One region of the Thioalkalivibrio sp. ALE25 genome, then DNA from elsewhere that is predicted to be linked to it. Evidence: predicted binding sites of a transcription regulator. Region 1 holds the regulator's gene; each other region holds the start of a gene.
The links. The regulator FliA, encoded in region 1, starts transcription of late flagellar genes. The targets are predictions, from matches to a motif close to GCTAAAGTTNNNNNNNNNNCNGCCGATA.

Region 1 (12,874 bases):
AGGCCGTCAGCGAACCATGCGGATCCACATCCACCAGCAGCACACGCTGCTCCGGACCGGAGAGCAGGCCGCCCAGCGTTACGGTGGTCGTGGTCTTGCCCACCCCGCCCTTCTGGTTTGCCACCGCCCAGACCTTCATGGTGTGTCTCCATCCGTCGGGAGCGGCGCGGGCGGAAGATCCTCGCGCAGGCGCTCCGGTTCCTGCGCCCCCTCGGCGCGTGGCCGCGCCCCGGGCAAGACCACGATGGACACGCGCCGATTCTCGGCACGGCCCTCCGCCGTTTCGTTGCTGGCCACCGGTCGGTGTTCGCCATACCCCAGGGCCACCAGATTCTCCGGGTCCACCCCGGTCTCCTCGAACACGCTGACGACCGCCGCGGCGCGTCCCGACGAGAGCTCCCAGTTGGAAGGATAGACCGCCGTCTGGATGGGGACGTTGTCGGTGTGCCCCTCCACGTGGACGCGCGACACCCGCGGGGCCAGGATGCCCCCCACTTCCTGCAACAACGCCTCGGCCTCCGGGTTCAGCGTCGCCGACCCGGACGGGAACAGCAGGCGGCTGGTGATCTCGATCTCCAGCCAGTAGGCCTCCCGGGTCACGCGAAGGTCGCCCTGGTCGATCCACTGCGCCATGGCCTGTTCGATCTCGCGGGCGGTCTCCGCCAGTTCGTCGAGAAAGGCCTGCATGCCGGCGTCGTCGGGGCTGTCGTCCAGCATCCCGCTCAGGGCCATGTCGATGGGCTGCGGACCGTCCTCCACCAGCCCCGGCTGGACCTCGATCGGCACCAGTGCGCGCAGATCCTGCGGGGAGCGGTCGCGTGCCACGGTGGGATCCCCCACCTGAATGGGCTCCGCCTGCATCGGCGCCCGGAAGGCATCCACCAGGGACTCCGACAGCACGCGATACTTGCCATCATCCACCGACGAGATCGCGTACATCACGACGAAGAACGCAAGCAGCAGCGTGACCAGGTCCCCGTAAGGAATGGCCCATGCTTCGTGATTCTGATGTTCCTCCGCCCGCTTGCGTCGCGCCATGGTGACCTCACTCGTGGATGAAGCCACTCAGCTTGCTTTCGATATTCCGCGGGTTCTCGCCCTCGGCGATCGCGATCAGACCTTCCATCAGCATTTGCTGGTGTTGCGAGCGGTTCTGAATAATCGACTTTAACTTGTTGGCCAGCGGAAGGAACAGCAGGTTGGCCGAGGCGATCCCGTAGATGGTCGCCACGAAGGCCGCCGCGATCCCCGCCCCCAGCTTGCTCGGATCCGCCAGGTTCTGCATCACCGCCATCAGGCCCATGACTGCCCCCACGATACCCAGGGTCGGCGCATAGATGCCCATGCTCTCGAACACCTTCGCACCCTGCATGTCGAAGTGCTCGCGGTTGTCGAGGTCGGCCTCGAGGATCTGGCGGATGGTCTGCGGCTCGCTGCCGTCGACCAGCAGTTGCAGCCCCTTGCGGGCGAAGCCGTCGCTCTCCTCGTCGGCCAGGGTCTCCAGCCCGAGCAGGCCTTCCTTGCGCGCCACATGCGACCATTCCACGATCTGCTCGACCATGGCCCGGTTGTCGATCTTCGGCGGCTTGAAGGCCCACGGCAGGATCCGCATCCCGTGCATGAACACCGTCAGGCGCGCCTGCACCAGGGTCGCCCCCAGCGTCCCCAGCACCACGATCACGAACGCCGCAGCATTCCACAGTGCGCCCAGGCCGCTGCCCTTGGCAATGCTGCCTCCAAGCACGGCCACCAGCCCCAGCGTCACCCCGATGAGGCTCAGGATATCCATGTCAGCAGAACCCCTTGACCAGCGCGGGACCGATCTCGGGCAGCGGATAGACGTGATCGGACAAACCGGCCTCTGCCACCGCCGCCGGCATCCCGTAGACCACGCAGGTCGCCGCGTCCTGCGACCAGACCTGCGCCCCGGCCCCTTTCAGCGCCCGCGCACCCTCGCGCCCGTCCGCACCCATCCCGGTCAGCACGACCGCAAGGACCTGTCCGCGCAGCGCATCCACGGCGGAGCTGAATGCGGCGTCCACGCTTGGCTTGTAGATCGTGCCCAGCGGGCTCTCCGCGATGCGCACATGGGTCTGGCTGCCCCGTTCCAGGGTCAGCTGCATGCCCCCGGGGGCCAGCAGGGCCACGCCTGGCTTCAGGGCATCGCCGTCCTTCGCCTGGCGCACCTCGATGTTGCACATCGCGTTCAGCCGGTCGGCAAAGGCCGGCGTGAAGCTGGCCGGCATGTGCTGGACCAGCACAATCGGCAACGGGAAACTGGCTGGTAGCGGTTTCAGCACCTCCTGCAGGGCGACCGGCCCCCCCGTGGAAGTCCCGATCAGGACCGCCCGCAGTTGCCGCAGGGGTGTTGGCGGCCGGGTGCGCGCGACCGGCGGCTGTTGCTTGGCAGCGTCTGCGGCCTGACGGTCGGCCTCTTCCCGCCGCGCGGTCGGCCGCGACTCGCGGGCCGGTGTGCTGGTGCCCGGCGCGCTGGCCGAGCGCGCGCGGCTGCGCGACAGCGAACGCACCCGGCGGCGCAGCAGCATGCGGGCGCTGTCCTCGTCGCCCGCCATGTCGCTGAACCGCTTGGGGAGGAAGTCCACCGCCCCGGCCTCCAGCGCATCCAGGGTGGCCTGGGCGCCTTCGGTGGTCAGGCTGGAGAACATCAGGATCGGCCGCGGACTCTCGGCCATGATCTTGCGTACCGCGGTGATGCCGTCCATGACTGGCATCTCGATATCCATGGTCACGACATCGGGGTCGAGCTCGCGCACCTTTGCGATCGCCTGCTCGCCGTTCTCGGCCGAGCCGACCACCTCGATGCCCGAGTCGGAATCCAGAATCTCCGCAATGCGTCGACGAAAGAACCCGGAGTCGTCGACGACCAGAACCCTGATCGGCATCCTCAGCCCTCGCTCGTGCGCGATGCGCGGCGGGGACGGCCGGACATCTGCAGTTGCCGCATCAGGATGGTCACCAGATCCGAGACATCCAGGATCAACGCGATCCCGCCATCCCCGGTAATCGTGGCACCCGCCAGGCCCTTCACGCCCTGCAGATTCTGCCCAAGGGGCTTGATGACCACCTCTTCCTGACCGACGAGATCATCCACCACCAGACCTACCTTGCGATCGGCGGTATGCACCACGACCACATGGGCGTCCTTGCGCGGCTCGGGCTCGTGGCCCGGCTTCAGCCAGCGCTTGAGGTAGTGAATCGGCAGTGCCTGCTTGCGCACGATGATGACCTCCTGGTCATCCACGTAATGCGTCTTCGTGAGGTCCAGATCCAGGATCTCGGACACCGACGCCAGCGGGATGGCGAAGCGCCGGCCGTCCAGGATCACCATCAGCGCGGGCAGGATCGCCAGCGTCAGGGGCAGCTTGACCCGCAGCGTGGTGCCCACGCCCACCTCGGAGTCGATTTCGATGGTGCCGTTGAGCTGCGAGATCTTGGTCTTGACCACGTCCATCCCGACCCCGCGGCCGGAGACGTCGGAGATCTCGGTCTTGGTCGAGAAGCCGGCCATGAAGATCACGTTGAAGGCCTCGCGATCGGTCATGCGCTCGGCCATGGCCGGTTCCATCAGGCCTTTCTCCACGGCCTTGCGCCGCAGGGCCTGCGGGTCCATGCCGCCGCCGTCGTCCTTGATCAGCAGCGCGATGTGATCGCCTTCCTGGGCGGCCCCCAGCACTACGGTCCCCTTGCGCGGCTTGCCCGCCGCCTCGCGTACCTCGGGGGTCTCGATGCCGTGGTCCACGGCATTCCGGACCAGGTGCACCAGCGGATCCGACAGGGCCTCGACCAGGTTCTTGTCGAGGTCGGTGTCCTCGCCGAAGATCTCCAGCTCGATCTCCTTGCCCAGATTGCGGGAGAGATCGCGGATCACGCGCGGGAAGCGGTTGAAGACCTTCTTCACCGGCTGCATGCGGGTCTTCATCACCGAGGTCTGCAGATCCGAGGTCACCAGGGCCAGGGAGCTGATCGCCTTGCCCAGCTCGTCATCGACATGCTGCGAGCGCAGCATGCTCAGCCGGTTGCGTACCAGAACCAGTTCGCCCACCAGGTTCATGATCTCGTCCAGGCGCTCGGTATCGACGCGCACGGAGGTCTCGCCCTGCGGGGCCGCGCGTCCACCCCCCTCGGCACCTCCGCCTCCAGCACGCACGCCGCCGCCTCCGCCCTGGCCTCCCGCGGGGGTATCGGCGGGTGCGGCGGCCTTCTCCGGTTCGGCGGGTTCGGGCGAGGCCGGCGAGGCTTCCGCAGGTTCTTCGTCCGCGGGGCTGGGGACCGCCCCGGTAGCGGCCGGCCCGGCGCCCTTGGCCTGCAACTCGTCCAGCAGGTTCTCGAATTCGTCGTCGGTGATCAGGTCGCCGGAGCTACCCTCACCCTCCGCAGCCGGTTCTTCTCCGGCCGCATCGCCCGCGGTGGAGCCCGTCTCCACGGGCTTCGGCGGCTGATCGCCGTGCAGGCTGTCGAGCAGGGCCTCGAATTCGTCGTCGGTGATCTCGTCACCGGCACCGACCATCGCTTCGCCATCCGCCGCCGGTTCCGCATCCGTATCCGCTTGCGGTTCGGGCTCTGGCTCCGGCTCGGGTTCCGGGGGCGGCGGCGCGGCGGGCTCCGCCGCCACGTCCTCGTTGTTCGCCATGCGCCGGAGGTTTTCCACCAGGTCGGCCTCGGCGGGCGTGGGATCCACGCCGGAGCGCAGGTCCCCGAACATCACGTTCAGGGTATCCAGCACCCGCAGCATGGTGTCCATCAGGTGACTGTCCGCCCGCCGCTCACCGTTACGCAGCAGGTTGAAGACGTCCTCCGCGTGATGGCACACGGTCACCAGGGGATCCAGGCTCAGGAAGCCGGCCCCGCCCTTGATGGTATGGAAGCTACGAAAGACCGCATTCAGCAGATCCCGGTCATCCGGATTCTGTTCCAGGTCGATGAGTTGCTCGTTGAGCCCCTCCAGCAGTTCCCCGGCCTCGATCAGGAAGTCCTGAAGGATTTCGTCATTGGGGTCGATGGCCATTCAGTCTCTCCGGTCGCGTGGCGCCATTCGCATGAGGGGAACTGCCTAGAAGCCCAGGCTCGATAGCAGATCGTCCACCTCGTCCTGTCCTTGAACGACATCCGCGGCGGAATCTTGAGTCTTGGGCACGCTGGGACCGTGACCCTTGCGGTCCGCCTCGCGATCCTCCTCGCGTTGTTCAAGCGACGCCTCGGCCGCCTCGACCTGCTCCATGCGCCCACTGGAGAGCCGGATCAGGGACACCAGGTTCTCTTCCAGGTCGGTCACCAGCTGGATCACGCGGCGAATCACCTGGCCGGTAATATCCTGATAGCTCTGTGCCATCAGCACCTCGGAGAGCAGCCGGCGCAGCTCCTCGGTGTCTTCCCCCGCCTGCGCGAAGAACGTGTCGAGCTCGCGGGCAAAGTCCCGGAACTCCTCCACCGAGAGCTGGCGGTTGCGAAAGCGCGTCCACTTCGCCGTCAGGTCGGCCGCCTGCTGACTGAACGACTCCGCGATCGGCAGGCTCGACTCGATGGCATTCATGGTGTCGTGGGCCGCCTGTTCGGTCATCGTGACCACGTAATTCAGGCGTTCCTTTGCGTCCGGGATCTCCGCCTGGGTCAGTTCGACCAGACGCGAATCGCCGCGGAAGCTTTGCAGGGCCTCGTGAAGATCACGGGTCAGCTTGCCCAGCTCGTCGAAGAGTTCGCGGTCATAGGGGCGCGCCAGATCCTGCACCAGCGCCCGGGCGCCCGTGTCGTCGCCCGCCTCCAGCGTCTTGACCAACTGCCGCGCAAGCTCCAGCTGATCGTCGCGTGGTGGGTGTTCCTGTTCAGTCATGAGAAGCCTCTTGCGGGTACGGCGCGGAAGGTTTCGGACGACGCCCGCGGCGGTCGGTGCCACGGGCGTCGGGCATATCGGTCACAGGCCCATGATTATCCCTGTGCTTCAATGCGTTCGAAGATCTTGTCGATCTTCTCCTTCAGCGTCTCGGCGGTGAACGGCTTGACCACGTAGCCGTTCACGCCCGCCTCGGCCGCCTCGACGATCTGGTCGCGCTTGGCCTCCGCCGTTACCATCAGCACCGGCATGGACTTGAGGTTCGGGTCGGCGCGCACGGCCTTCAGCAAGTCGATCCCCGGCATGTTGGGCATGTTCCAGTCGGTGATCAGAAAGTCGAAATCCCCGTTCTGCAGCATCGGCAGCGCGGTGCTGCCGTCGTCGGCTTCCTGGGTATTGTTGAAGCCAAGATCACGCAACAGGTTCTTGATAATGCGCCGCATCGTGGAAAAGTCGTCCACGATGAGAATCTTCATTCCCTTGTCCACACGTCACTCCGGGATTCGTAGGGTGGGTTTTAGAATAACTGCAAAGCCGTACCGTCTTCGAGCCACGAACCCAGGCGGGCGCGCAGTCGAATGGTGGCCTGACTTCGGATCTGGCTGACGCGCGACTCGGTCACGCCCAGCACGGCGCCGATCTCGCGCAGGTTGAGCTCTTCGATGTAGTAGAGCGACAGCACCAGCCGCTCGCGTTCGGGGAGGTCGCCGAGGGCTTCGGCCAGTTCCTGACGGAACTCACCGGCCTCGAGGGTGCGGGCCGGCGACACCTCCTGCCCTTCGATCACGCGATCGGCCCCGTCGTCACCCCCGCCGAGGTCGTCCAGGGCGAACAGGTGGGCCCCGGCGTGATCCTGCAGCATCTCGTAGTACTGGTCGATCGGCACGTCCAGCTCGGCGGCGACCTCGCTGCCACGCGCCGCCCGCCCCTCGCGCGCCTCGACGGTCTGGATCGCGGCGGCAATACGCCGACTGTTGCGGTGCACCGAACGCGGTGTCCAGTCACTGCGGCGCAGCTCGTCGATCATCGCGCCACGGATGCGGATCCCGGCGTAGGTGGCAAAGGTCGCGCCCTGGCCGCCCTCGAACTGGCGCGCCGCCTCGAGCAGCCCGATCATGCCCGCCTGAATCAGGTCATCCACCTGCACCGAGGCGGGGAGCCGCGCCATCAGGTGATGGGCGATGCGGTGGACCAGCTCGACGTGATCGGCAATCAGCTCCTCGTGCCCGCCGCTGGCCGCGGAGGCCGCCTGATAGCCGGAAAGTCGATTACGCGTCGTCATCATGCGCTCTGCAGCATCCGTTCCACGAAAAACCCGACGCCACCTTGGTCACCGCCGCCCACCGGCCAGCGGTCCACGGTCCGTGCCAGTTCGGCAAAGGCCTTCCCCGCCGGGCTCCCGGGGTACTGCTGTACCACTGGCGCGCGTTTCTGCACCGCCTTGCGCAGGTGATCATCCATCGGAATATAGCCGGCCAGGTCGAGCACCACCTCCGGCAGGTAGTTGCCGCAGACGGTATTGAGTTTCTGCATCAGTCGCTCGGCGCCTTCGCGGCCGTCGACCATGTTCGTCACCATGCGGAAGCGACGCAGGCCATGATCGCGGTGCAGGACCTTGATCAGGGCATAAGCGTCGGTAATCGAGGCGGGCTCGTCGCAGACCACCACCAGGGTCTCCTGGACCGCGCGGCAAAACGACGTCACGGATTCCTGCAGGCCGGCCGCGGTGTCCACGATCAGCACATCCAGGGGTTTGCGATAGGCGCTGAAGGCATGGATCAGACCGGCATGCTCGGCCGGCGTCAGGTTGGCCATCGCCGCGATCCCGGAAGCCGACGGCACCACCTTCACCCCGTCCGGTCCCTGGACGAGCACATCTTCCAGGCTCTCCACATCACCGGTCACCAGGTCGTGCAGCGTGCGCTCGGGACGCATCCCCAGCAGCAGGTCCACGTTGGCCAGGCCCAGATCGGCGTCGAACAGCATGACCTCGCGCCCGAGCCGGGCTAGGCCCACCGACAGGTTCACCGATACGTTGGTCTTGCCCACCCCGCCCTTGCCCGAGGCAACCGCGATGACCTTCAACGGCTTGTTAGTGCGTGGCATAGCGCCCCTTCCCGACCGGTTGAATCAGTTCCAGCGTGGCGGGCTCCGCCGCCCGTGCCGGACGTGCCTGGGCGCGCGCGCGCCGCGGCGGTTCCATCTCCGCCAGGCGCTCGGCCGCCCAGGTCTCGCGGGCATTGGCCGCTGCCCCGGGTTCATCGGCGGCATCCTCCAGGGCCAGTCGGGTCAGATACCCGGTATCGACCCGGTGAAAGTCCTCGGCAATACGCTGGCCATCGCTGACGAACCCCAGCCCCAGGTGCTGATCGAGCAGTACGGACAGGACCTCGCCCAGCTCCTCGGCCTCGTCCAGCTTGGTCAGCACCAGCGCCGAGGGCTCCGCCTTGCGAAATGCCTCCAGCACCCGCCGCAACGCGCTCCCCTGGGTCGTCGCCGACACCACCAGCCAGCTCTCGGCCCGGATGTCCGGCGGCAGGTGCGCGAACAGGGATTCGTCCTCCACTGCCCGCGGGGCCTGTCCCGCCGTATCCACCAGGATCAGGTGCCCATCCTCCACGCGGCGCGCCAGTTCGCGCAACTCTCTCGCGTTCTGCAGCACCCGCACCGAGATCCCCGCCATCTGGGCGAAGGCCTGCAACTGGCGCGTGGCCCCGATGCGCTGGCTGTCCAGGGTGACCAGCGTAACCGAATCCGGGCCCATGCGGCGGATCTGGCGCAGCGCGATGCGGGCCAGCGTGGTGGTCTTGCCAACGCCGGTGGGCCCGACCAGCGCCAGCAGGCCGCCCTCGTCCAGGATGTCCGGCCGGTGGGTGGCAATCGCGCCCGACAACCGCGCCCGCAGGCGTTCCCAGGCCTGTTCCGGCGAGCTGTCATCGAGAATGCTTCCGGCCAGGCTGCGCGCCAGGGCGTCGCTGAACCCGCGGTCGATCAGGCGCGCCTTGCATTCCGCCGCCAGCGGGTGGCGGGCCGCCCAGCGCGCCTCTTCGCTCTCCGCATACTGGCGCGTCATCAGGCTGCGCAGGTCGCGCAGCTCCTGCCGCATGGCGGTCAGCTCCGGGTCGGCCGGCCACGACGCTGCGGCCTGACCGGCGCCGCGCTCGCGGGCCGGCCGGGCGGTTGTGCTCGCTTCGCGGCTCGTCGCGGGCGCGTCCTGCGCGGCTACCGGCTCCGACGCGGCGCCGTCCTCCAGCGCCGCGACCACCTCCAGCCAGCCGTCGACCCGGCGACTGGACAGGATGACCGCGTCCTCGCCCTGCTGCTCGCGCACCTGGCGCATCGCATCACGCATGTCCCGGGCCCGATATCGTCTGACGTTCATGCTTTTTCTCCTGCGCCGCTCGCGCGGCGGAACCCTTCATCGTGTCGTTCAGGCGGACTGCTTCTGCGACTCTTCCTGGCCGACGGTGGCAACCACCCGGATCCGGCGATTGTCCGGAATCTCGGTGAAGGCCAGCACGGTCAGACTGCGGACCGCGCCGCGCAGCCACCCGGCGATCCAGGAGCGGATCTCCGGTGCCACCACCAGGACCGCCGGCTGTCCGGCCGTCTCCTGGCGGCGGGCCGCATCGGCCACCGAGCGCTGCAGCCGCTCCGCCAGCCCGGGCTCCAGTCCAACCGTGCCGCCCGAGCTCCCCTGCAGGGACTTATGCAAGAGCTGTTCCAACGACGGATCCAGCGCGATCAGGGGCAGCTCGTCCTCCGGCCCCACCAGGTCCTGCACGATCGAGCGCGCCAGGGCCACCCGCACCGCCGCGGTCAAAGTGCCGGGATCCTGACTCTTGACCCCCTCGTCTGCCAGGGTTTCGGCGATCGTGCGCAGGTCGCGGATCGAGACCTGCTCGGCCAGCAGGTTCTGCAGCACCTTCAGCACGATGGACAGGGACAGCGTCTTGGGCACCAGGTTTTCCACCAGCTTCGGCGAATGGCGCGCCAGCTGGTCGAGCAGGTGCTGCGCCTCCTCGTGGCCGATCAGGCGATGCGCGTTCTCGCGGAACACCTGTGACAGATGGGTCGCGATCACCGTGGCGCAGTCGACCACGGTATAGCCGGCACCCTGGGCCTGGTCGCGGTCCGCCGGGTCGATCCACAGCGCATCCAGATTGAACGTCGGGTCCTTGGTCGGCGTGCCCGGCACCGTCCCGAACACCTCGCCCGGATTGATCGCCAGTTCGCGCTCGGGGAAGACCTCGGCCTCGGCCACGGTCACGCCCAGCAGGCTGATGCGGTAGGCATTCGGGCTCAGTTCGAGGTTGTCGCGGATATGCACCGGCTGCAGCAGGAATCCCAGCTCCTGCGAGAGCTTGCGCCGCACGCCCTTGATCCGGCCCATCAGCTGGCCGTCCTGGGTGCGATCCACCAGCGGGATCAGGCGATAGCCCACCTCCAGCGACACCAGATCCACCGGCGGCACGTCTTCCCAGGTCAGGTCGCGATCCTCGGACCGGGCCCCGCCCTCGTCCTCCTGCGGGATGCGCTCCACCTCCACCTCGGCCTCGCGGGCCTGGCGCTTGAGCAGGTATGCCCCGCCGAAGATCAGCGCGGCCAGGCCCAGGAACACGGCATTGGGCATGCCCGGCACGATCCCCAGTGCGGCGATCACACCCCCGGCCACGTACAGCACGCGCGGGTTGGAGAACATCTGGCCGAAGACCTGCTGCCCCATGTCCTGGCTGCTGGTCACGCGGGTCACGATGATCGCGGTCGCGGAGGACAGCACCAGCGACGGGATCTGCGCAACCAGACCATCGCCGATGGTCAGCAGCACGTAGTTGGTCGCGGCATCGCCGATCGTCATGCCGTGCTGGACGGCCCCGATGGTCAGGCCGCCGATGATGTTCACGAACAGGATCAGGATGCCGGCGATCGCGTCACCGCGAACAAACTTGGAGGCCCCGTCCATGGAGCCATAGAAGTCCGCCTCGCTGGCGATCTCCTCGCGGCGCTTGCGTGCCTCTTCCTGGGTCAGGATGCCGGCGTTCAGGTCGGCGTCGATCGCCATCTGCTTGCCGGGCATGGAATCCAGGGTGAAGCGGGCGCTGACCTCGGAGACTCGCCCCGCGCCCTTGGTCACCACCACGAAGTTGATGATGATCAGGATGGCGAACACCACCAGGCCGACGGTGTAGTTGCCGCCCACCACGAAGTCGCCGAAGGCCTGGATCACCTTGCCCGCCGCGTCGGTCCCGGTGTGGCCTTCCAGCAGGATCACCCGCGTAGACGCGATGTTCAGCGCCAGGCGCAGCAGCGTTGCCACCAGCAGTACGGTCGGGAAGACGGCGAATTCCAGCGGCCGCGGTGTATACACCGCAACCATGATCACCACCAGCGACAGCGCGATATTGAAGGTGAACAGCACGTCCAGCGCCAGCGGCGGCAGCGGCAGCACCATCATCGACAGCATGGCGATCAGCAGGATCGGCGCGCCCAGCCCCCACTTGCCGACGTTCCCGAGGCGGTCGAAGAAGGCCATCAGCGATCCCTCCGCTTGCCGCGCTGCTTGTCGGGATCGAGATAATCCTCCGGCACTGGCAGGTCATCCGGCATCTGCGCGTCGGCGTCGGCCCGCTTGAGCTGGTAGACGTAGGCCAGGATGCGTGCGACGGCGACGAACAGGCCGTTGGGGATCTCCTGGTTCAAGTCCGTGGTGAAATAGATCGCGCGGGCGACGCGCGGCGCCTCGACGCGGACGATCGCGTGTTCCTCGGCGACCGCACGGATCGAGGCCGCGACCTCGTCGGCGCCCTTGGCCACTACCTTGGGCGCTGCCATGCGCGAGGCCTCGTAGACGATGGCCACGGCGTAATGGGTCGGGTTGGTGATGATCACGTCGGCCTTCGGGACCTCCTCCATCATCCGCCGCTGCGCCATCTCCTGCTGCAGCTGGCGGACCTTCTGCTTGACCTCCGGCTTGCCGTCGGTCTCCTTGTATTCGTCCTTGACCTCCTGGCGGGTCATGCGCAACTGCTTCTGGTGGTTCCACATCTGGAACGGCGCATCGATGGCCGCCACCACGATCAGCGCGGCCGATACCGCGATAAAGGTCCCCAGCACCAGCTGGGCGGTATGCGCGATACCCTGATGGATCGGCTCGTAGCCCAGCATCAGCAGGCGATCGGAAAAGGTGGCGAGCACCGCGACCGCGACGCTGGAGATCAGCACGAACTTGGCGAAGGTCTTGCCGAACTCCATCAGCCCCTGCCAGGAGAAGATGCGCTTGAGCCCCTTTCCGGGATTCAGCTTGGAGGCCTTCGGGGCCGCCGCCTTCCAGGAGAAGTTCGCGCCCCCGATCACGATCGGCGCCATCACGGCCGCGACGATCAATACCCCGAACAGCGGAAACAACGTGCGCAGGGTGCGGAAGATCTCCTGGGCCAGGTAGGGCAGCAGCAGCGACGAGTCGTACGCCATTTCGGGATCGAAATCGAAACGACTGGTCATCTGTTCAGCAAGTTGTGCGCCCATATTCGGGCCGTACATCAACATGAACGCCCCCGCGGTCATCAGCACCAGGAAGGTGCTGAGCTCGCGTGACCGCGGGACCTGACCCTTCTCCTTCGCCTCGCGCAGGCGTTTCGGAGTGGGCTCTTCGGTTTTTTCCTGCCCGTTCTCGTTCTCGGCCATGTCAGAACCCCATCCGGGTCTGCATCAGGTGGAAGGCCTCGAGCATCAGCTCCCCGAAGCGTTCCGGCAGCCCCGGAAAAGTGAACATGAGCAGCACAAAGCCGATCAGGATCATCATCGGGAAGCCCACCGCGAAGATGTTGAGCTGCGGCGAGGCGCGGGTGATCACGCCCATGGAGATATTCACCAGCAGCAGCGAGGCGACCGCCGGAAGCGCCACCAGCACCGCGCCAACGAACATCGTCGATCCGAACGCGACCAGCGCGTAGAAGGCCTCCGCATTCAGGCCGGTCGGGGCGATGGGCATGGTCTCGAAGCTGGTCAGCATCAGTTCCAGCGCGA
Region 2 (4,403 bases), on a different contig from region 1:
TGTCTTACCGGTCCTGCTGCTCAGCGTGGTGATCAGTCAGGTCCTGTACCAGATCATTCCCACCGGTCTGCCGCCCGAGGCGATGCCCGGGGTGTGGGGGTTTGGCGTCTACAGCGTGCTTGCCATGAGTATCGGTGTGCTGGGCCTGGCGTGGTCCGCGCACTACCTGGCCGAACTCTTCCAGGGGCGCGGGGACCCGGACCGGGCCATGCTGGCGGTCAGTATCGGCCTGCTCCCGGCCTGGGTCGCCAAGGTCGCCGCCGCCTTTCCCTGGCCGTGGGGCAACGGCATCAGCCTGCTGCTGATCCTGTATTCGCTGTGGCTGCTGTACTGGTCGCTGCGTGGCATCCTCGGGCTGCGCCGCGGCAACCGCATCGGCCTGTTCGTGGCCACCGTCTTCTGCGGCGCCTTCATCACCCTCATCTTCGGCTGGGCCCTGATGGACCTGATCCCCGGCGCCACACCCGAGCACCGCATCGGCACCACCTGGCTGATCTGAGCCCCCGTTGTCGGGGCAACACTTGTAGGAGGCCAGCCCTCTGGGCGATCGGGTCGGACATCTGGCATTGATTAAGGAAATCGCCCAGGGGGCTGGGCTCCTACAGGAGCGGGACCGGCGGTGGGGGCTATCGCGTTGCGTGGGTGGTGCGGAGCCAAGGTTGAGTTCCGGGGCCTGTGTACAAAGCCTCTGAAACGCCGAGCAGGTGCTCGTCCTCACGATCCACCAGATCAAACAGCCGCGCGAGCCGCTGCGGTGGCGCCGTGACGGTCACAGGGCGACACCCGTGCAGTCGGCATGCGTATCGATGGGGCGGCGCGCGGTGCCTCGAGGATGCACCACGTTGTCCACGCGGCGTTCGCCCAGACGGCGTTGCAGTGCGACGTACAGTCGAAGTTGCCGGTCCAGCAGTTCATCCGGGGTGCCGTCCGCCTCGATGTAGAGGTCAATGTCGCCACCGCGTGCGGTAGCGTCCACGCGCGAGCCGAATAGCTTCACGTTTGCATCCGGCCCGAATGCACGGGCCACTTCCTCGCGGATAACCGTCTGTTGTTCGTCGCTCAGGCGCATCGCTCAAGTATATCAAGGCCCTGGGTCACATACCCGAACCGTCTCGCCTCCAACCACCACCGTCATCCTGCGAACCCGCCGCGAATCCACCACACCCCTGTCATTGCGAGGAGCGCAGCGACGAAGCAATCGCTCGGAATGAGCAAGTGTGCGGGAATCAAACGGCTTGCCACATGCAGCCGATTGCCACGTCGCCTGCGGCTCCTCGCAATGACGGGATGTGGTCGCTACCCTGGGGTGGCCGGCCCGTGGTCCCCGTTTCCGTAACTTTCTTCCACAGAACCGTCACCCCGGAAACCGCGCAGCGGTTATCTGGGATCTCTGCAGTGCGGGCTGCCCGTCGGTTGGAGTCTGGTCCGGCGTCTGGAGGTCCCGGCTCTCCGCTGCGCTGTGGCCGGGGTGACGGCGGGGTGTTTGGTGTGGATGATGGCGTGGCTGTGGCGGGTTGGAGGGCGCATGCGGTGCGGGCGGCAACGATTTGCCACCCGCGGTGAAAAAAATTTCAACGATGGGCTAAAGGTTCTGTAGGGCAGGTCGTTAAGGGTCCTGAGAGCGGGGATTGGCCCGTTCACCAGAACCGCCCGAGGCGGTGACGAACGACTCTACAGGAGAGCGATCATGTCCCAAGTAATCAACACCAACGTTCTTTCCCTGAACGCGCAGCGCAATCTGGGCAACTCCCAGGGCGCGCTGGCTCAGAGCCTGGAGCGTCTGTCCTCGGGCCTGCGTATCAACAGCGCCAAGGACGACGCGGCCGGCCTGGCCATTTCCGAGCGTTTCACCTCCCAGATCCGCGGCCTGAATCAGGCCGCGCGCAACGCGAATGACGGGATTTCCTTCGCCCAGTCTGCAGAAGGTGCGCTGGGTACGATTGGGGATGCAATGCAGCGAATCCGCGAGCTTGCTGTGCAGGCCGCTAACGACACCAATTCCTCTTCCGATCGTCAGGCACTGAATAACGAGGTTCAGCAACTGGTAGAGGAAATTAACCGGGTTGCGAACTCCACTGAGTTCAACGGGGAAAACATCCTTAATGGCGAGCTGGAAGACTTGGTCTTCCAGGTGGGCGCCAACCAGAACCAGACCATTTCGGTCGACGGTGTAGATGCGCGCGGCTCCCAGTTGGGTACTGCTAGCCTTGGTGGGGAGAGTCTCCTTCTGTCTGACCTGCCAGACGACGACGGGGACTTGGATCTAACCGATATTGTCATTAATGAACGCACCATCAATCTTGGTTCAGCGGAAGACCTTGATGATGTCGTTACGGCGATCAATGCTGCGACTGATGATACTGGCGTATCCGCAGCACGCGCCGAGGAAGTTGTACAGACGATTGGCGCAATCGATTCCACCGGTGGCGCGACTGTAACGATCAATGAAGTTGATATTACGATCGCTGATGGCGCTACTGACGAGGAAATACTGGATGCGATTAATGCCGAAAGCGCACAAACCAACGTTACGGCATCGTTTGATGGCGACGGCGAATTGGTCCTTACCGGGAGTGGTGATGATATCGCGGTTGATGTGGACGGTGGGACTGACTTCAGCTTTGGAGATCTCGGCAATGACGGAGAGGAAACTTATCTTCGTGCAATTGAATTGAGTGCTTCTCCGGCGGACGGTATCGATGTTGGTGGCACTAATGCGGAAGTCTTGGCTCTGGATGGCGACGTGAATGTGAATACCCTCGATGGTGTCAGCGTGGCGAGCCGCGAAGATGCCACCGAAACGATCGGTACGATTGACGCGGCCCTCCAGCAGATTAGCGGTCTGCGTTCGGAGCTGGGTGCGGTGCAAATCCGATTCGAGAACACCATCGCCAACCTTGAGATCTCCTCGGAGAACCTCTCGGCCGCCCGTTCGCGCATTATGGATGCCGACTTTGCATCCGAGACGGCGGAGCTGACCCGCGCCCAGGTGCTGCAGCAGGCGGGTACCTCGGTGCTGTCGCAGGCCAACGCCGTTCCGCAGAACGTGCTGGCCCTGCTGCAGTAAGCTCGATCACTCGGGCTTCTGGTTGAGGGTGGATGGCGCGAGCGCCATCCACCCCTTCTGAAGAGGACAGCGATATGAGTGATGGAATTGGCAATATCACATCACCGTTGGTTGCAGTGAACCCGCGCGGGGGGGAGGGGGCCAAGGTCCCGGGTCCCGGTGCGGGTTTTGTTCGTGGCGAGGGGCGGCCGGAGGCCGTTGCGCGTACGGGCATTAGCACGGAATCTTCGGCTCGTGGCTCCACCGGACCGGCGATCGAGGCCATGGATATGGACGAGGTCAATCAGGTGGTCGAGTCGATCAATTCCTACCTGCAATCCACCAAGCGGGCGCTGGAGTTCAGTGTGGACGACAGTAGTGGCCGAACGGTGATCACGGTGATGGACGGAGAACGCGAAGAGGTGATCCGCCAGATCCCGCCGGAGGCCGTTCTGGCCCTGGTGGAGCAGTTCCAGACCGAGCAGGAGCTCGGCGGGACGGGGCTGGCGGACAAGGCCTGAGGGCTTCGTAGACCTGCAAGCGTGATGTTGAGTTAAGCCGGGCCCGGCAGCGGGTCCGGCTTTTTTCGTTGTGCCCGCATCAGCCAGCCGCAGATCCACGGTCCGCTGGCACCTTTGCTGTCATTCGTGCCGCGGCCCCTTTGGCGTCATCCCGGCCGTATCGAAGTGGAGAGCCGGGATCTCCGGCGCCGGAATGCCCCCGACGGCTGTGCCACCTTCGGCGGTGGAGATCCCGGATAACCGCTGCGCCGTTGCCGGGATGAGGGAGGGGGGAAGCTCGTTGCAGGTTCGAGTGGTGGATGGGTGCCAGATTCTGGAGATTGAGTAGTGTGCTGAGTTATGTGCAGAAGCTGGCAGGAGGTGAGCGGCCATGGTATTCGGGTTGGTTAGCGACCACCGGAACCCCTCAAGGAGGGCGAGACCATGACCACTCACAAGAGCCAGGCTACTGCGGATCGCACGTCACTGCGAGCGTTATTGGGGACAGACGAGGAACTGATGCGCACGCTGGTGCGCGAGGCGGTCCAGCAGGTTCTGGAAGCCGAGATGAGCGACCAGCTCCAGGCGGCACCGGGCGAGCGCACCGAGGGCCGCCTGGGTTACCGGGCCGGGTACTACCCGCGCACCCTGATCACGCGCGTGGGCAAGCTGGAGTTGAGGGTCCCCCGGGACCGCAACGGCCAGTTCTCCACCAGCCTGTTCGAGCGCTATCAGCGCTCGGAGAAGGCGCTGGTCTCGGCCCTGATGGAGATGTATGTCCAGGGCGTGTCGACGCGCAAGGTCAAGGCCATCACCGAGGAGTTGTGCGGTCACGGGTTCTCGGCCTCGGCGATCTC
Region 3 (12,874 bases), on a different contig from region 1:
CGGGCCCTTCATGGGCCATGGGTCGAACAGGTTCAGCTGGCGGAAGTTCAGCATGGCGCGCAGCTCGTCGCGGATCTTGACCCGGCCCTCGTTGGCGCCAGTCCCGCGCAGCAGCCAGCGCTTCTGGCGCGCCTGCGGGATGCCGGTGACGCGCTTGGCGTCATACACCCCGGCATCGGCATGGGCGACCACGCGCGAGTCGATATCGGTGGCGAGGATGCGCACATCCTCCGGCGACGGCAGGGCCTCGGCCAGCGTCATCGCGATGGAGTAGGGCTCCTCGCCGGTGGAGCATCCGGCCGACCAGACCTTCAGCGGGCCGGTTGGGTTGGCCCGCCGGAGCTCCTCCAGCACCGGGCCGCCCAGCATCTCGAAGTGGTGCGGTTCGCGGAAGAACGCGGTCAGGTTGGTGGTCAGGGCATTGATGAACTGCTCCAGCTCGCCCTCGTCGCCCCCCTCGACCCGGTCCAGGTAGGTGTCGAAGGCATCCAGGCCGAGCACGCGCAGCCGCCGCGAGAGCCGGCTGAAGACCAGCTCCTTCTTGCTCTCGTTGAGCATGATCCCGGTGCGTTCCTGCGTCAGGCGCGCCACGCGCCGGAAGTCGCGCTCGCTCAGGCGATCGGAGGCGGCCATCTAGCATCGAGCCTCCATCCTCAGAACTCCTCCCATTCTTCGGAGGCCTCTTGGCGCGAGGGGGCCGGGGCCGGGCGCTTGCTGGCGGCGTTGCCACTGGCAGAGGTGGGCCGCTTCAGCGCGGAGGCGCCGCTCTGGGCGGGCGCGCCCGCCGGGGCTGGACGGGCACTCGGCTGCCTCATCGCCTGCCCGGCGGCCGCGGCCTGCTCGCCCTTGAAGAAGCTCATCAGCTCCAGCAGTTCGCGCGACTGGTCGTCCAGGGATTCGCTGGCGGCCGCGGCCTCCTCGACCAGGGCGGCATTCTGCTGGGTCACCTCGTCGAGCTGGGTCACGGCCTTGTTGATCTCGTCGAGGCCGGTGGACTGCTCCTCGCTGGCCGCGGCGATCTCGGCAATGATGTCGGAGACCTTCTTCACCGAGTCGACGATGTCCTCCAGGGCCTTGCCGGAGTTGTCGACCAGCTTGCTGCCTTCGCCGATGCGCTCCACCGAGTCGTTGATCAGGGTCTTGATCTCCTTGGCGGCCTGCGCACTGCGCTGGGCCAGGTTGCGCACCTCGGTGGCGACCACCGCGAAGCCGCGGCCCTGCTCACCCGCGCGGGCGGCTTCCACGGCGGCATTCAGTGCCAGCAGGTTGGTCTGGAATGCGATCTCGTCGATCACGCCGATGATGTCGGCGATCTTCTTCGAGGACTGGTTGATCTCGCCCATCGCGGTCACGGCCTTGTCGACCACCTCGCCGCCTTCCTGGGCCTTGTCGCGGGCGGCGCTGGCGAGCTGATTGGCCTGCTTGGCGTTGTCCGCGTTGGACTTGACCGTGGAGGTCATCTCTTCCATTGACGAGGCGGTCTCCTCCAGCGAGGAGGCCTGTTCCTCGGTGCGCTGGGACAGGTCGGTATTGCCCTGGGCGATCTCGGCCGAGGCCGAACGGACGTTGCCCGCGCCTTCGAGGATCTGCCCCACGAGCTGGTCGAGGTTCTCCAGCGAGGTGTGGATGGCGTCGCGGAACTCGGCGAATTCGCCGCGGAACTCGCCCTGCATGCGCACGCTCAGATCGCCCTCGGCCATGGCCTGCATCACCCGAGAGCCCTCGCGCACCGGCGGGACGACGGCGTCGAGCAGCTCGTTCAGGCTCTCGGCGATACTTTGGGTGAATCCGCTGTAGCGCTCGGTCTCCAGGCGTTCGCCCAGGTTGCCGCTTGCCGCGTCGCGGATCAGGGCATCGATCTCGGCCTCGGCGGTCCGCATCTCGGTGACATCCCGCCACTCCAGCATGTTGCCGGCATAATTGCCGTCGTCGTCGATGATCGCGGTCGCGTTAATCCAGAAGCGCAGGTCGCCCAGGCTGATTTCGGTTTCGTACGGCAGCCTGGACGGGTCCTTCAGGATGGAATGCTGATGCGACGGGACCGAGTGAAACTGGTCAATGGACTGACCCACCATGTTGTATGGGTCGAAGCCTGGAAACGCCTTGGTGAAGGCCTCGCGGTGTTTCTGGAACATCGCGGTCAGGGCGGCGTTGGCGAAGGTGATGGTCATGTTCTCGTCACACATCATGAGCGAGGACGAGGCGCCGTTGATCGCGGCCGCAAAGCGCGCGCGCTCGCGGTCCGCCTCGTTCCATTCCGTCACGTCCTGCCACTCGACCATGCTGCCGATGATCCTGCCGTTGTCATCGGTGATCCCGGATGCCTGCAGCTTGAATTCGAGTCCACCGACCTCGATCTCGGCGGTGTAGGGCATGCGTGCCGGGTTCGACAGGATGGTGCGCTGATGTGACGGGTCCTTGTGGAATTGGTCGATCGACTGTCCCACGAGGTTGTCCGGATCGAAGCTCGGGAAGTGCTGCTGCAGGATGTGGCGGCGTTTCCGCAGCAGACTGACGACCGCCTCGTTGGCGTAGATGATGTTCATATCGTCGTCACACATCATCACCGCCATTTGCGACCCCTCGCAGGCGGCACGCATGAAGCGGCCGTCCATCATCTCGTTCGGGTCGGTTTCTGGGGCGTCGGTTTGCGGATTGGCGGCCATGGGGGTGTCCTCGCTTGGCTTGTTCGTATGGCGCGCGGCCGAGTTGCGGCGGCGGGCGGGTTTGTTGGTTTTCGGCGTCTCGGTTTTCGGGCCGGACTTGGTTTCGGGGGCGGCTTCGTCCGAAGCCGGGCGCTCGCTCGAGGCCTCGTCGGAGCCCGGTTCGCGGGCCGCGCTGGATGGGTCCATCCAGCCCAGCGGGTCGTTGCCCAGCTTGTTGCGTTTGCGTGTGGTCATGGCCCGTGTTCTCCCTGGCTCGCGGCTCAGGCGTGTGCCGCCGTCGGGCGGGTGTTGGTTGGCGCCCCGGCCGCGATCAGGTCGGCGGCCAGTTGCTGGAAGTCCGCGGCCGCGCGGTGGCGCGGCTGGTACTCGAAGATCGTCTGCCCGAAGCTCGGGCTCTCGGCCAGCACCACCGACTCGCGGATGGTGGTGGGCAGCAGGGCATCGGCGAAGTGTTCGCGGATGCGCTCGCGCACCTCGCGGGCGTGGCGGCGCTGTTCGACAAAGCGCGACAGCACGATCCACTTGCGACGGCTCGTACCCAGGCGCGCCTCGATGCCCTGCAGGATGCGCATCAATCGCGACAGCCCGTTCAGGGCCAGGAAGTCTCCGGCGACCGGGATCAGCATCTCGTCGGCGGCGATGATGGCGTTCATACCCAGCAGGCCGGCCGACGGCGGGCAGTCGATCAGCACGAAATCGAAGGGCTGTTCCAGTCTTTCCAGCGCCTTCTGCAAGCGCCAGCCACGCGCGGCTCCACCCTCGTTCAGGTTCTCGACCTCCTGCAGCTGTTCTCCGGCGGCGACGATCTGCAGCCCGTTCCCGGCTTCGCTGAAGGCGTCCTCCAGGCGCGCGCCACCCTGCAGGACCTGATCCAGGCCGGCCGGGTCCTCCAGCCCGAAGGCCATGGAGAGATGCCCCTGCGGGTCGGCGTCGATCGCCAGCACCCGATGCCCGGCCAGGGCCAGGGCATGCGCCAGGTTCAGGGTCACGGTCGTCTTGCCGACGCCGCCCTTCTGGTTGATCACCGCGATGGTCCGCATGGTTCCCCGCAGCCCCCGGCTACGCCGTGGCCTCCGCTTCGATGGCGTCGGTGCTGGCAATCAGGCCCGGGCCGAGCAGGGTGTCGATGTCCAGCATCAGGATCATCTTGTCGTCGACCGTCGCCAGGCCGCGTACGAAGTCGATCCCGATGCGGGTATTGAAGTCGGGGGCCGGCTGCATGTCGTCCGCGCCTACGCTGTAGACCTCGGACACGGCATCGACGACGATCCCCATCACGCGCTCGCGGTCCTCGTTGATCACGCGCAGCATGATCACCACGGTGGTCGGGCCGTATTCCATCGGTTCCATGCCGAAGCGCAGGCGCATGTCGATGATCGGCACGATCATCCCGCGCACGTTGATCACCCCGCGGATGTAGTCCGGGGCATTGGGCAGCGGGGTGGGCCGTTCCCAGCCCTTGATCTCCTGCACCCGCAGGATGTCCACGCCGTATTCCTCCTCCGCGAGGATGAAGGTGAGGTACTGGTCCTCGCCGGCGGTGGCGGGGTCGTGGATGGACTGGGTTGCGTCGTTCGCCATTGCGTTGGGCTCCTTGATTTTTACGCCGCGCGGGTGTCGCGCCCGGAGGCCATCCGCGCGATCCCCGCGACATCCAGGATCAGGGCCACCTGGCCGTCCCCAAGGATGGTCGCGCCGGCGGTGCCGGGGACCTTGCGGAAATTGGTTTCCAGCGTCTTGATCACGACCTGCTGCTGGCCCAGGAGGTCGTCCACGCGCAGGGCGACGCGCTGGTCGTCGGCCTCGGCCACTACCAGCAGGGCGCGCTCCGGCAGCGGGCTGGGCTCGGCCCGACCGAACAGCGCGGCCAGATCGACGATGGGGATGTATTCGTCCCGCAGCCGGTACAGTGGCAGCTTGCCGAAGGCCTGCTTTACGTTCTCCGGCTGCGTCTGCAGTGACTCGACGATCGCGATCAGCGGGATCACGAAGGTCTCGTCGCCGATCTTCAGCAACTGACCGTCCATGATCGACAGCGTCAGCGGCAGGCGGATGGTCAGGCGCGAACCCTTGCCCGGTTCGGACTCCAGTTCGACGTTGCCGCCCAGGCCACGGATATTCTTCTTCACCACGTCCATGCCGACGCCGCGGCCGGAGAGATCGCTGACCTGGTCGGCGGTGGACAGCCCCGGCTCGAAGATCAGTTGCAGGATCTCGTGGCGGTCCAGTTGCTGGTTCGGGCCGACAATCCCGGCGTCGCGGGCCTTGGCCAGGATGCGGTCGGCATCCATGCCCTTGCCATCGTCGCGGATCTCGATGACCACGTTACCGCCGCGGTGGTAGGCCTCCAGACTGACCTGGCCGGTCTCGGGTTTGCCCGCCGCCGCGCGGACATCGGGCATCTCGATGCCGTGATCCACGGCATTGCGCACCAGGTGCACCAGCGGGTCGCCCAGGTGCTCCATGACCGTCTTGTCGATCTCGGTGTATTCGCCCTTCAGGGTCAGCTCGATCTGCTTGCCGAGCTGCCCGGAGATGTCGTGCACCAGGCGCGGGAAGCGGTTGAAGACCTGGGCGATCGGCACCATGCGGATGCCCATCACGCTTTCCTGCAGCTCGCGGGTATTGCGCTCCAGCTCCGCCAGGCCGGTGCGCAGGCGCTCGATCTGCGCCTCCATCTGCGAGGGGTCTTCCTCCAGCTGTTCGCTGATATCGGTCAGCATCGACTGGGTGATGACCAGCTCACCGACCATGTCGATCAGCGCATCGATCTTGCCGGTGTTCACCCGCATGGAGCTGGATTCCGCGCTGCGGTTATTGCCGGCGCGCGCAGCGGGTGGCTCGGCGTGGGTCTCCGTGGCAGGGGAATCCGGGGGCGTAACCGGTTGCTCTGCCACTGTGTCCGGGGCCGTCTCGGGGACGGCAAGGGGTTCGATCTCCAGGTCGCATTCGTCCTCAACCCATTCGAAGACCTCTTCGATCTGGTCGCGGGTCGCGTCCCCTTCCAGTTCCAGGGTCCAGGCGAGATAGCAGTCCTCCGGGTCGAAGGCCTCTGCGCTGTCCGGCAGGCGGTCGGTCTCGCAGTGCACGGTCAGTCGGCCCAGCTCCTCCAGCACCTCGAACATGCGCAAAGGGTCGTTGCCGGTGCGCATCAGGTCTGCAAAGGGCCGGAACCGGATGCGCCAGCCTTGCGGGCCGTCGCCGCCGGTGGGACCGGCCGCTTCGCCCGCCCCTTCAGACGTTGGGGCGGCCGGCGCGGGTTCGCCCAGATGGGCCTCGATCAGGGTGCGTACCTCGGCCACCTCGGCGGCGTCGGCCTCGCCGCCGTCACGGGCGGCATGCAGCTGGGCGCGCAGGATGTCCACCGCGCGCAGCAGCAGGTTCACCGTCTCCGGCGTCGCCTCCTGCTCGCCGTTGCGCATCCGGTCCAGCAGGGTCTCGACGCCGTGGGTGAACTCGGAGATCGCGCCGAATCCGAAGGTCCCGGCCCCACCCTTGATCGAATGGGCGCAGCGGAAGATGGTATTCAGGGTCTCCGGATCGCCGCCGTCCAGCGCCAGGAGTTCGGTCTCCATGCGCTCCAGCCCCTCGAAGCTCTCCTCGAGAAAGGCATCGACGAACTGGGCCATGTCGACCGACATGACTAGCGCAGCACCCGGTTCACGGTGTTCATCAGCTGGTCCGGGTCGAACGGCTTGACCAGCCAGCCGGTCGCACCCGCCGCCTTGCCTTCCTGTTTCTTCTCCGGGCCGGCCTCGGTGGTCAGCACCAGGATCGGGGTGAACTTGTAATCGCCCAGCTTGCGCAGTTCGCGGGTCAGTTGCAGCCCGTCCATGCCCGGCATGTTCACGTCGGTGATCACCAGGTCCGCCTTCGTCCCCTGGGCCTTGCCCAGGCCGTCGTTGCCGTCGCGCCCCTCGGTGACCTCGTGTCCGGCCTGCTTGAGGGTGAATGCGACCATCTGGCGCATCGAGGCAGAATCGTCCACCACCAGAACCTTAGCCATTGTGTTCTCCTGAATCGGTATCGTGTTCCTGCCCCGCACGCGCGGCGGCCGCGTCCGCACCGAGCGCCTGGAAGGCCTGCGTTAAGACGGCGCTTGCTCCGTCGATCGAAAAGCCCTGCGCATGGCGTGCCGCGCTGTGGCGTGCCATCAGCAGGACCTGAACCCCGGCGGCGTCGATATCGGCCACGGTCGTCGCGTCCACCTGAAGGTCCTCGCCGGCATCCAGCGCCACGCGCAGCTCCTGCCAGCAGGCGGTCGCGGTGTCGATGCGCAGGCGTTCGGGCAGCGCTATGGTGGTCATCGCCGTTACCTTTCCGTGAATTCGTTCACACTGTACAGGAGCTGTACAGATATTTCCCAGCTCCTTGTAAAAAACTTGTACGGCTGCGGGTGGGAAAACTTGAGGACGGATTCACATGGAAACGTCGGCAGCGCGCTGGACTTTCGTCGCGCCAGTGTGACCAGATGCCGTGTGCGCCCGCGCAAGCCCGCTTTTTCCATGCAACCTTCGACCCCGGTGAGATGCTGAGATGGAGGCCCGTTCGCTCTACCGACTACCGGCCGACCCGGCGGCCCGGCAGGCCGCCGCGGCCTGGCTGCGGACCGCCGCAGCCCGGGGGCCGGTGCTCTGGGTGGGGCGGCATGTGCCCGACGGCCTGCCGCACGTGGCGCCGGCACAGGCCGGGCACTGGCTGGGCCACGAAGTGCAGGCCCTGGTGTTCGAGGCCGGGGATCCGCTCGCCGTGGATGCGCTGGTCACCGCGGCCGGGCTGCTGCGCGGCGGGGGCACCCTGGTGGTCCTCGACGGCGTCACCGGTGAAGGCGCGTTTACCCGCCGCTGGCGGGCCGCGCTGGCCGAGGCGTGGGTGCGGACGCCCGCATCGGCGGAGGAATGGCCCGAGGTGCCGGCACGTCCGGCGCCCGCCTTTGCGTGGACGCCGGATCAGGCCGCGGCGCTGGATCGTCTCGCGCATCTTGGCGCCGACGAATGCCTGGCGCTGATCGCCCCGCGCGGTCGCGGCAAGTCGACCCTCCTGGGCGAGTTCCTCGGCGGGACACTCCAACACGGCGGGCCCGCGATCACGCTGACGGCACCGAGTCCACGGGCCGTGGGTGCCCTGCTGGCGCGCGCCCGCCGGTGGGTCGACACGCCGGAGCGTCTCTACCGGGCACCGGATATCCTGCTGGAAGCGCCCGAACTCGTGGATACCCTGATCATCGACGAGGCAGCGAACCTGCCGGTGGAGCGCCTGCTGCGCCTCGCCCGCCGTGCCCGGCGCCTGGTGTTGTCCACCACGACCGGCGGCTTCGAGGGGAGTGGCCAGGGCTTCCGGCTGCGTGCGCTGCCGGCCCTGGAGGCGGCGGGCTTCCGGGTGCGGTTGCAAGCCATGGCGACCCCGGTGCGCTGGGTGCCGGGAGATCCGCTGGAGGACTGGCTCGATCGGCTGTTCCTGCTGGAGGCGGAAAGCACGAGCCCGTCCGCCCAGGCCGTCCGTCTGCGTTGGACGACCGGGGCGGCCCTGGCGGGTTTGCCGCAGACCCTGGAGGCCGTGACGGGCCTGCTGGCGGATGCGCACTACCGGACCCGTCCGTCCGATCTTCTGCGCTGGCTGGAGGACCCCGGCGGGCGCGTGCTGTGCATGGAGGGCGTGACGGACGGGGCGCTCTTCGGCGTCGTGCTGATTCAGGAGGAACCCGGCCTGGATCGGGCCCTGGCCGAGGCGGTGTGGGCGGGTGAGCGCCGTCCGCAGGGGCAGTTTCTGCCCTGCACACTGGCTGCTCTGGGGGGCTTCGAGCTGGCGGCGGAGCGTACCTGGCGCATCCAGCGCATCGCGGTGCACCCGCGCTGGCAGGGGCGGGGCCTGGGCGGCCGCCTGCTGCGGGCGGTCGCGGATCGGGCCGTTGCCGAACGGGTGGCGTTGCTGGGGGCGAGTTTCGGACTGCAGCCCGCGTTGCTGCGGCTCTGGCAGCGGGAGGGCTACGTTCTGGTGCGCGTGGGCACCCAGCCGGACGCGGCCAGTGGTCAGGTCAGTGGCGTGGTCCTGCGCGCCCTCCGGCCCCGCACGGCCTCCGGTCTGCAGCCAATCCAGCGCGCCTTTTGGCGCGACTGGCCAGTCTGGCACCCACGCTTCCTGCCGGCATCCGCCGCGGCCATGGTGAGTGCGGTCCTGGAGGAAACGGCCCGGCCGTTGGCGGAGGCCGACCCGGCCACCGATCTCGCGGAGGTTCGAGCCTTTGCGTACCGCGCGCGGCCGCTGGAATGGGCGTTGCCGGCCCTGTTGCGGCAGCTGGAAGCAGCCCCGCCGGCCGATCCGGAAGGCCGCCTGCTGGCGGCGAGCCTGGCCGCGCCTATCGACTGGGCACGCCTGGCCCGCGAGCTCGGGGTGTCCGGGCGGCGCGGCGTCACCCGCAGGCTGCGCCGCGCCGCCCGGACCTGGCTGGAGGTACGTAGCCCGTAGACCGGGTCAGAGCCGGAACTGCGCCAGGGCCTGCTGGATCTCCTTTTCCACCTGCTTGAGTTCGTCGGAGGCGGCGCTGACCCGGTCGGCGGTGTTGGCCGACTGATCCGCCTCGTCGGAGATCTGCACGATATTGCGGTTGATATCCTCGACCACCGTGCTCTGCTGGCGCGAAGCGACCGCGATCTGCTCGGTCATCTCCACGATGGTGGTGACCGACTGCCGGATCTGCTGCAGGGCGCCGTTGACCTCGGCGGTATGCTCCATGGTCGACTCGGCCTCTTCCTGACCCTGTTCCATGGCCTTGACGGCACTGGTGGTGGCGGTCTGCAGGCGCGAGATCATGGACTCGATCTCGTCGGTGGATTCCTGCGTGCGGGTCGCCAGCTTGCGGACCTCGTCGGCGACCACCGCGAAGCCGCGACCATGTTCGCCGGCGCGGGCGGCCTCGATGGCCGCGTTCAGGGCCAGCAGGTTGGTCTGCTCGGCGACCCCGCGGATCACCTCGAGGATGGTCCCGATCTGCTTGGAGTCCTCGCCCAGCTTGGAGACGGTCCCGGCGGCCTGCTCGACGGTGCCGAGCAGCGAGGCCATGGACTCAATGTTCTTCTCCATGACCTCGGAGCCGTTGTTCACTGCATCCCCGGCCTCCTGGCCGGCCTGGGAGGTCGCGTCGGTGTTGCGCGCGATCTCCTCGGCGCTGCTTTGCAGCTCGTTGATCGCGGTGGCGACACGCTCGGTCTCGTCGCGCTGGCGCGAGACCGCCTCGCGGGCCTCGTAGGCCTCCTGGTTCAGGTTCTCGGTGGCGCGGTTGAGTGTCTCGGTGCTGCCGCGTGCGTGGCCGATGGCCTGGGCGATCTTGTCGGTGAAGCGGTTGAAGGCGCGGCCCAGTTGCGCGGTCTCGATCAGCCCGTTCTCGTCCAGACGGCGGCTCAGATCGCCATCGCCGTCGGCGATCTCCTCGAGCGCCGCGGTGGAGTGGGCCAGCGCGCGCCGCACGACCAGGATGATGAACACCGCGCCGGCCAGCCCGAGGATCACGCCGATCAGGGCCAGGATGCCCTGGGTCGTCTGGGTGGCGCGCATGTCGGCGGTCAGGGCGGCGGCGCTGCGTTCGGCGCGGGCAGTGATGCGCTCGCTGAGTCCTTGCAGATGATCGCGGGCCTCGACCAGCAGCGGGCCGATCTCGGTCCGAATCAGGTAGGCATCCTGCAGGGCCTGTTCGCTGCCGTGGATCTCGATCAGGTCGTCCAGCGCGGTGTTCTGGGTATCCAGGGCCCCCTGGAAGTCTTCCAGCGCGATCTGCTGTTCGAAGTCGAGATCGTCGAACTGGTCCATCAGCTGCGCGGTGATGTCGTTGGTGCGGGTGGAGAACAGACGCACGTTCTCGCGGAAGGCGTCATCGCGGAAGGCGATGAACCCGCGCAGATTGGAGGTGACCTGGACCACCGACATGCGCAGCTCATGCAGGGTGTCGAGACGGTCCCAGGAACGCTGGAAGCGCGGCAGGGCCATCTCGGCGTCGATCATCATGTTGGTCTGCTGGGTCATCTCGCGGCTGGCCGGGTTGGCCCGGGCGTTGGCGATTCCCAGGGCCGGCATGTTCTCGGCCGCGTTCTCCGCCACCTCGATCAGGCGGTCCTCGAAGCTGGCGAACTGATCCACCAGGCGGCGTACCTCGGTCGCGCTGGCGGCGAGTTCCTCGTCGGCCGCGATGACCGGATTCTCGTTCAGGGCCCGCGTGGCCGCATCGAGCTCGCGCATCGCGTTTTGCCATGCATCGCGATGCGACTGCTCCTCGCTCATCAGGTAGAAGCCGAGAAACGCCGCGCTCTCCTGCAGCAGCTGCTCGACATCGTTGACCCGGGCGACGGCCGGGTAGTCAGCCTGCGTGAGCTGCTCGACCCCCTGACTGCCCGTGCTCATCGCGCGCAGTGCCAGCAGGGAGTTGATGATCAGGATGGCGACGACCAGGCCGAACCCGGCAATCAGCAGCCCCCGAATGGAGAGTTTGTCCAGCATGCGATGACTCCTTCAGCGCGCCCTGTCCCGGGCGCTTCGCGAACCGGCCGCGGTCTCGGAGAGCGCGGACCCGAAAGGTGGCTATTCAACCCCTGTTACGGCAGACCCCCGGCAGAGTTGAGGGGTGGCCGGAAACCCGAGTGTAGACGCGCCGACGCTCAACCGGATTCCAGCTGCTCCCAGCGCTCGAAGCAGTGGGCCAGCTCGGCCTCCACGGTCTCGAGCCGCGCCTGCAGGTCGCGCATACGTTCGCCGTCGCGCAGGGCCTCGGGATCGGTCATCGCCGTGGTCAGTTCCTGTTGCTCGGTTTCCAGGGCCTCGATCCGGGCCGGGAGGGCCTCCAGTTCGCGCGCATCCTTGTAGGACAGCTTGCGCGGGGTCGCCGTAGCGTTTTCCGATGTCTGCGGCGATGGTTCGGGAGCGGGCTCGGCCCGCGGCTCCGGGGCGCCGGGGCGGGCGGCGGCCGCGGTTTCGCCCTCCAGCAGCCGCCGCGTGACACGTTCGGGCAGGTCGGACCAGCCACCCACGAACTCTTCCACCGATCCGTCGCCCGGCAGGACCAGGGTCGAGGTCGCGACATTGTCCAGAAACGAGCGGTCGTGGCTGACCACGATCACCGTCCCGGTGTACTCGATCAGGAGCTGTTCCAGCAGCTCCAGGGTCTCCACATCGAGGTCGTTGGTGGGTTCGTCGAGCACCAGCAGATTTGCCGGGCGCAGGAACAGCTTGGCCAGCAGCAGGCGATTGCGCTCGCCCCCGGACAGCGCCGACACCGGCTGGCGGGAACGTGATGGCGGGAACAGGAAGTCTTCCAGGTAGGACAAAATGTGCCGGCTCTCGCCATTGACCATCACCCGGTCGCGCCCCTCGCCGACCGCGTCCTGCACCGTGGTGTCCTCGTCGAGGTGCGCGCGCGCCTGGTCGAAGTACGCGATCTCCAGCTGGGTGCCCAGCTTCACGTGACCGGCCAGCGGCTCCATCTGTCCGAGCAGGCCGCGCAGCAGGGTCGTCTTGCCCGCGCCGTTGGGTCCGACGATGCCCAGGGCATCGCCGCGTTGCAGCAGCAGGTTCACGTCCCTGACGATGGGTTTTTCGTAGCCGAAATCGGCGTGTTCCGCCTCGATCACCAGCCGGCCCGAACGCTGTTCCGGGCTCAGCTTCATCTTGACCTGGCCGCTGCGTTCGCGGCGCTCGGCGCGCTTCTTGCGCAGGGCCTGCAGTGCCCGCACGCGCCCCTCGTTGCGGGTACGCCGTGCCTTGATGCCCTGGCGCACCCAGGCCTCCTCCTGCGCCAGCTTGCGGTCGAACTCCGCGCGCTGGGTGGCCTCGGTCTCCAGGCGTTCGGCCTGACGGCGGCGGAATTCCTCGATCGACGGCGGATGTTCATACAGCTGCCCGCGGTCCAGCTCCAGGATGCGGGTGGCTACACTCTCCATGAACTGGCGGTCATGGCTGATGAAGACCACGGTCAGGCCGCTCTCGAGCAGGAACTCTTCCAGCCAGCGGATCGCGGCCACGTCGAGATGGTTGGTCGGTTCGTCGAGCAGCAGCAGCTGCGGGCGCTGCACCAGCTCGCGTGCCAGCCAGACCCGGCGCTTGAGTCCGCCGGACAGCGCGGCGAACTCCGCCTCGGGGTCCAGGCTCAGGCGGGAGATGGTGGTCTCCACCCGGTTCTGCAGGCTCCAGCCATCGATGGCGTCGAGCTGCGACTGCACTGGCCC

Region 2: a site for FliA is predicted at 1,582-1,609, ahead of C996_RS14835 (flagellin). Genes of this name have one in related genera too.
Region 3: a site for FliA is predicted at 11,249-11,276, ahead of C996_RS0106645 (methyl-accepting chemotaxis protein). Genes of this name have one in related genera too.

What each region holds. Positions count from the first base shown of each region.
Region 1 is NZ_KB897928.1:97,100-109,973, reverse strand. Features, by position in the region: gene C996_RS0104530 (ParA family protein) at 1-139, opposite strand, end outside; gene motD (flagellar motor protein MotD) at 136-1,038, opposite strand; gene C996_RS0104520 (flagellar motor protein) at 1,046-1,789, opposite strand; gene C996_RS0104515 (chemotaxis response regulator protein-glutamate methylesterase) at 1,791-2,903, opposite strand; gene C996_RS0104510 (chemotaxis protein CheA) at 2,906-5,026, opposite strand; gene C996_RS0104505 (protein phosphatase CheZ) at 5,072-5,848, opposite strand; gene cheY (chemotaxis response regulator CheY) at 5,944-6,324, opposite strand; gene C996_RS0104495 (RNA polymerase sigma factor FliA) at 6,366-7,133, opposite strand; gene C996_RS0104490 (MinD/ParA family protein) at 7,130-7,954, opposite strand; partial or broken gene flhF (flagellar biosynthesis protein FlhF) at 8,123-9,230, opposite strand; gene flhA (flagellar biosynthesis protein FlhA) at 9,279-11,381, opposite strand; gene flhB (flagellar biosynthesis protein FlhB) at 11,381-12,532, opposite strand; gene fliR (flagellar biosynthetic protein FliR) at 12,534-12,874, opposite strand, start outside.
Region 2 is NZ_KB897932.1:70-4,472, reverse strand. Features, by position in the region: gene C996_RS0108075 (YIP1 family protein) at 1-499, shown strand, start outside; gene C996_RS0108070 (hypothetical protein) at 770-1,069, opposite strand; gene C996_RS14835 (flagellin) at 1,688-3,067, shown strand; gene C996_RS0108060 (flagellar protein FlaG) at 3,331-3,567, shown strand; partial or broken gene C996_RS0108055 (IS256 family transposase) at 3,991-4,403, shown strand, end outside.
Region 3 is NZ_KB897930.1:113,088-125,961, forward strand. Features, by position in the region: gene C996_RS0106605 (protein-glutamate O-methyltransferase CheR) at 1-633, opposite strand, end outside; gene C996_RS0106610 (methyl-accepting chemotaxis protein) at 654-2,900, opposite strand; gene C996_RS0106615 (ParA family protein) at 2,927-3,706, opposite strand; gene C996_RS0106620 (chemotaxis protein CheW) at 3,726-4,247, opposite strand; partial or broken gene C996_RS14850 (chemotaxis protein CheA) at 4,268-5,506, opposite strand; partial or broken gene C996_RS14855 (Hpt domain-containing protein) at 5,587-6,307, opposite strand; gene C996_RS0106630 (response regulator) at 6,310-6,672, opposite strand; gene C996_RS0106635 (STAS domain-containing protein) at 6,665-6,973, opposite strand; gene C996_RS0106640 (GNAT family N-acetyltransferase) at 7,203-9,131, shown strand; gene C996_RS0106645 (methyl-accepting chemotaxis protein) at 9,138-11,153, opposite strand; gene C996_RS0106650 (ATP-binding cassette domain-containing protein) at 11,312-12,874, opposite strand, start outside.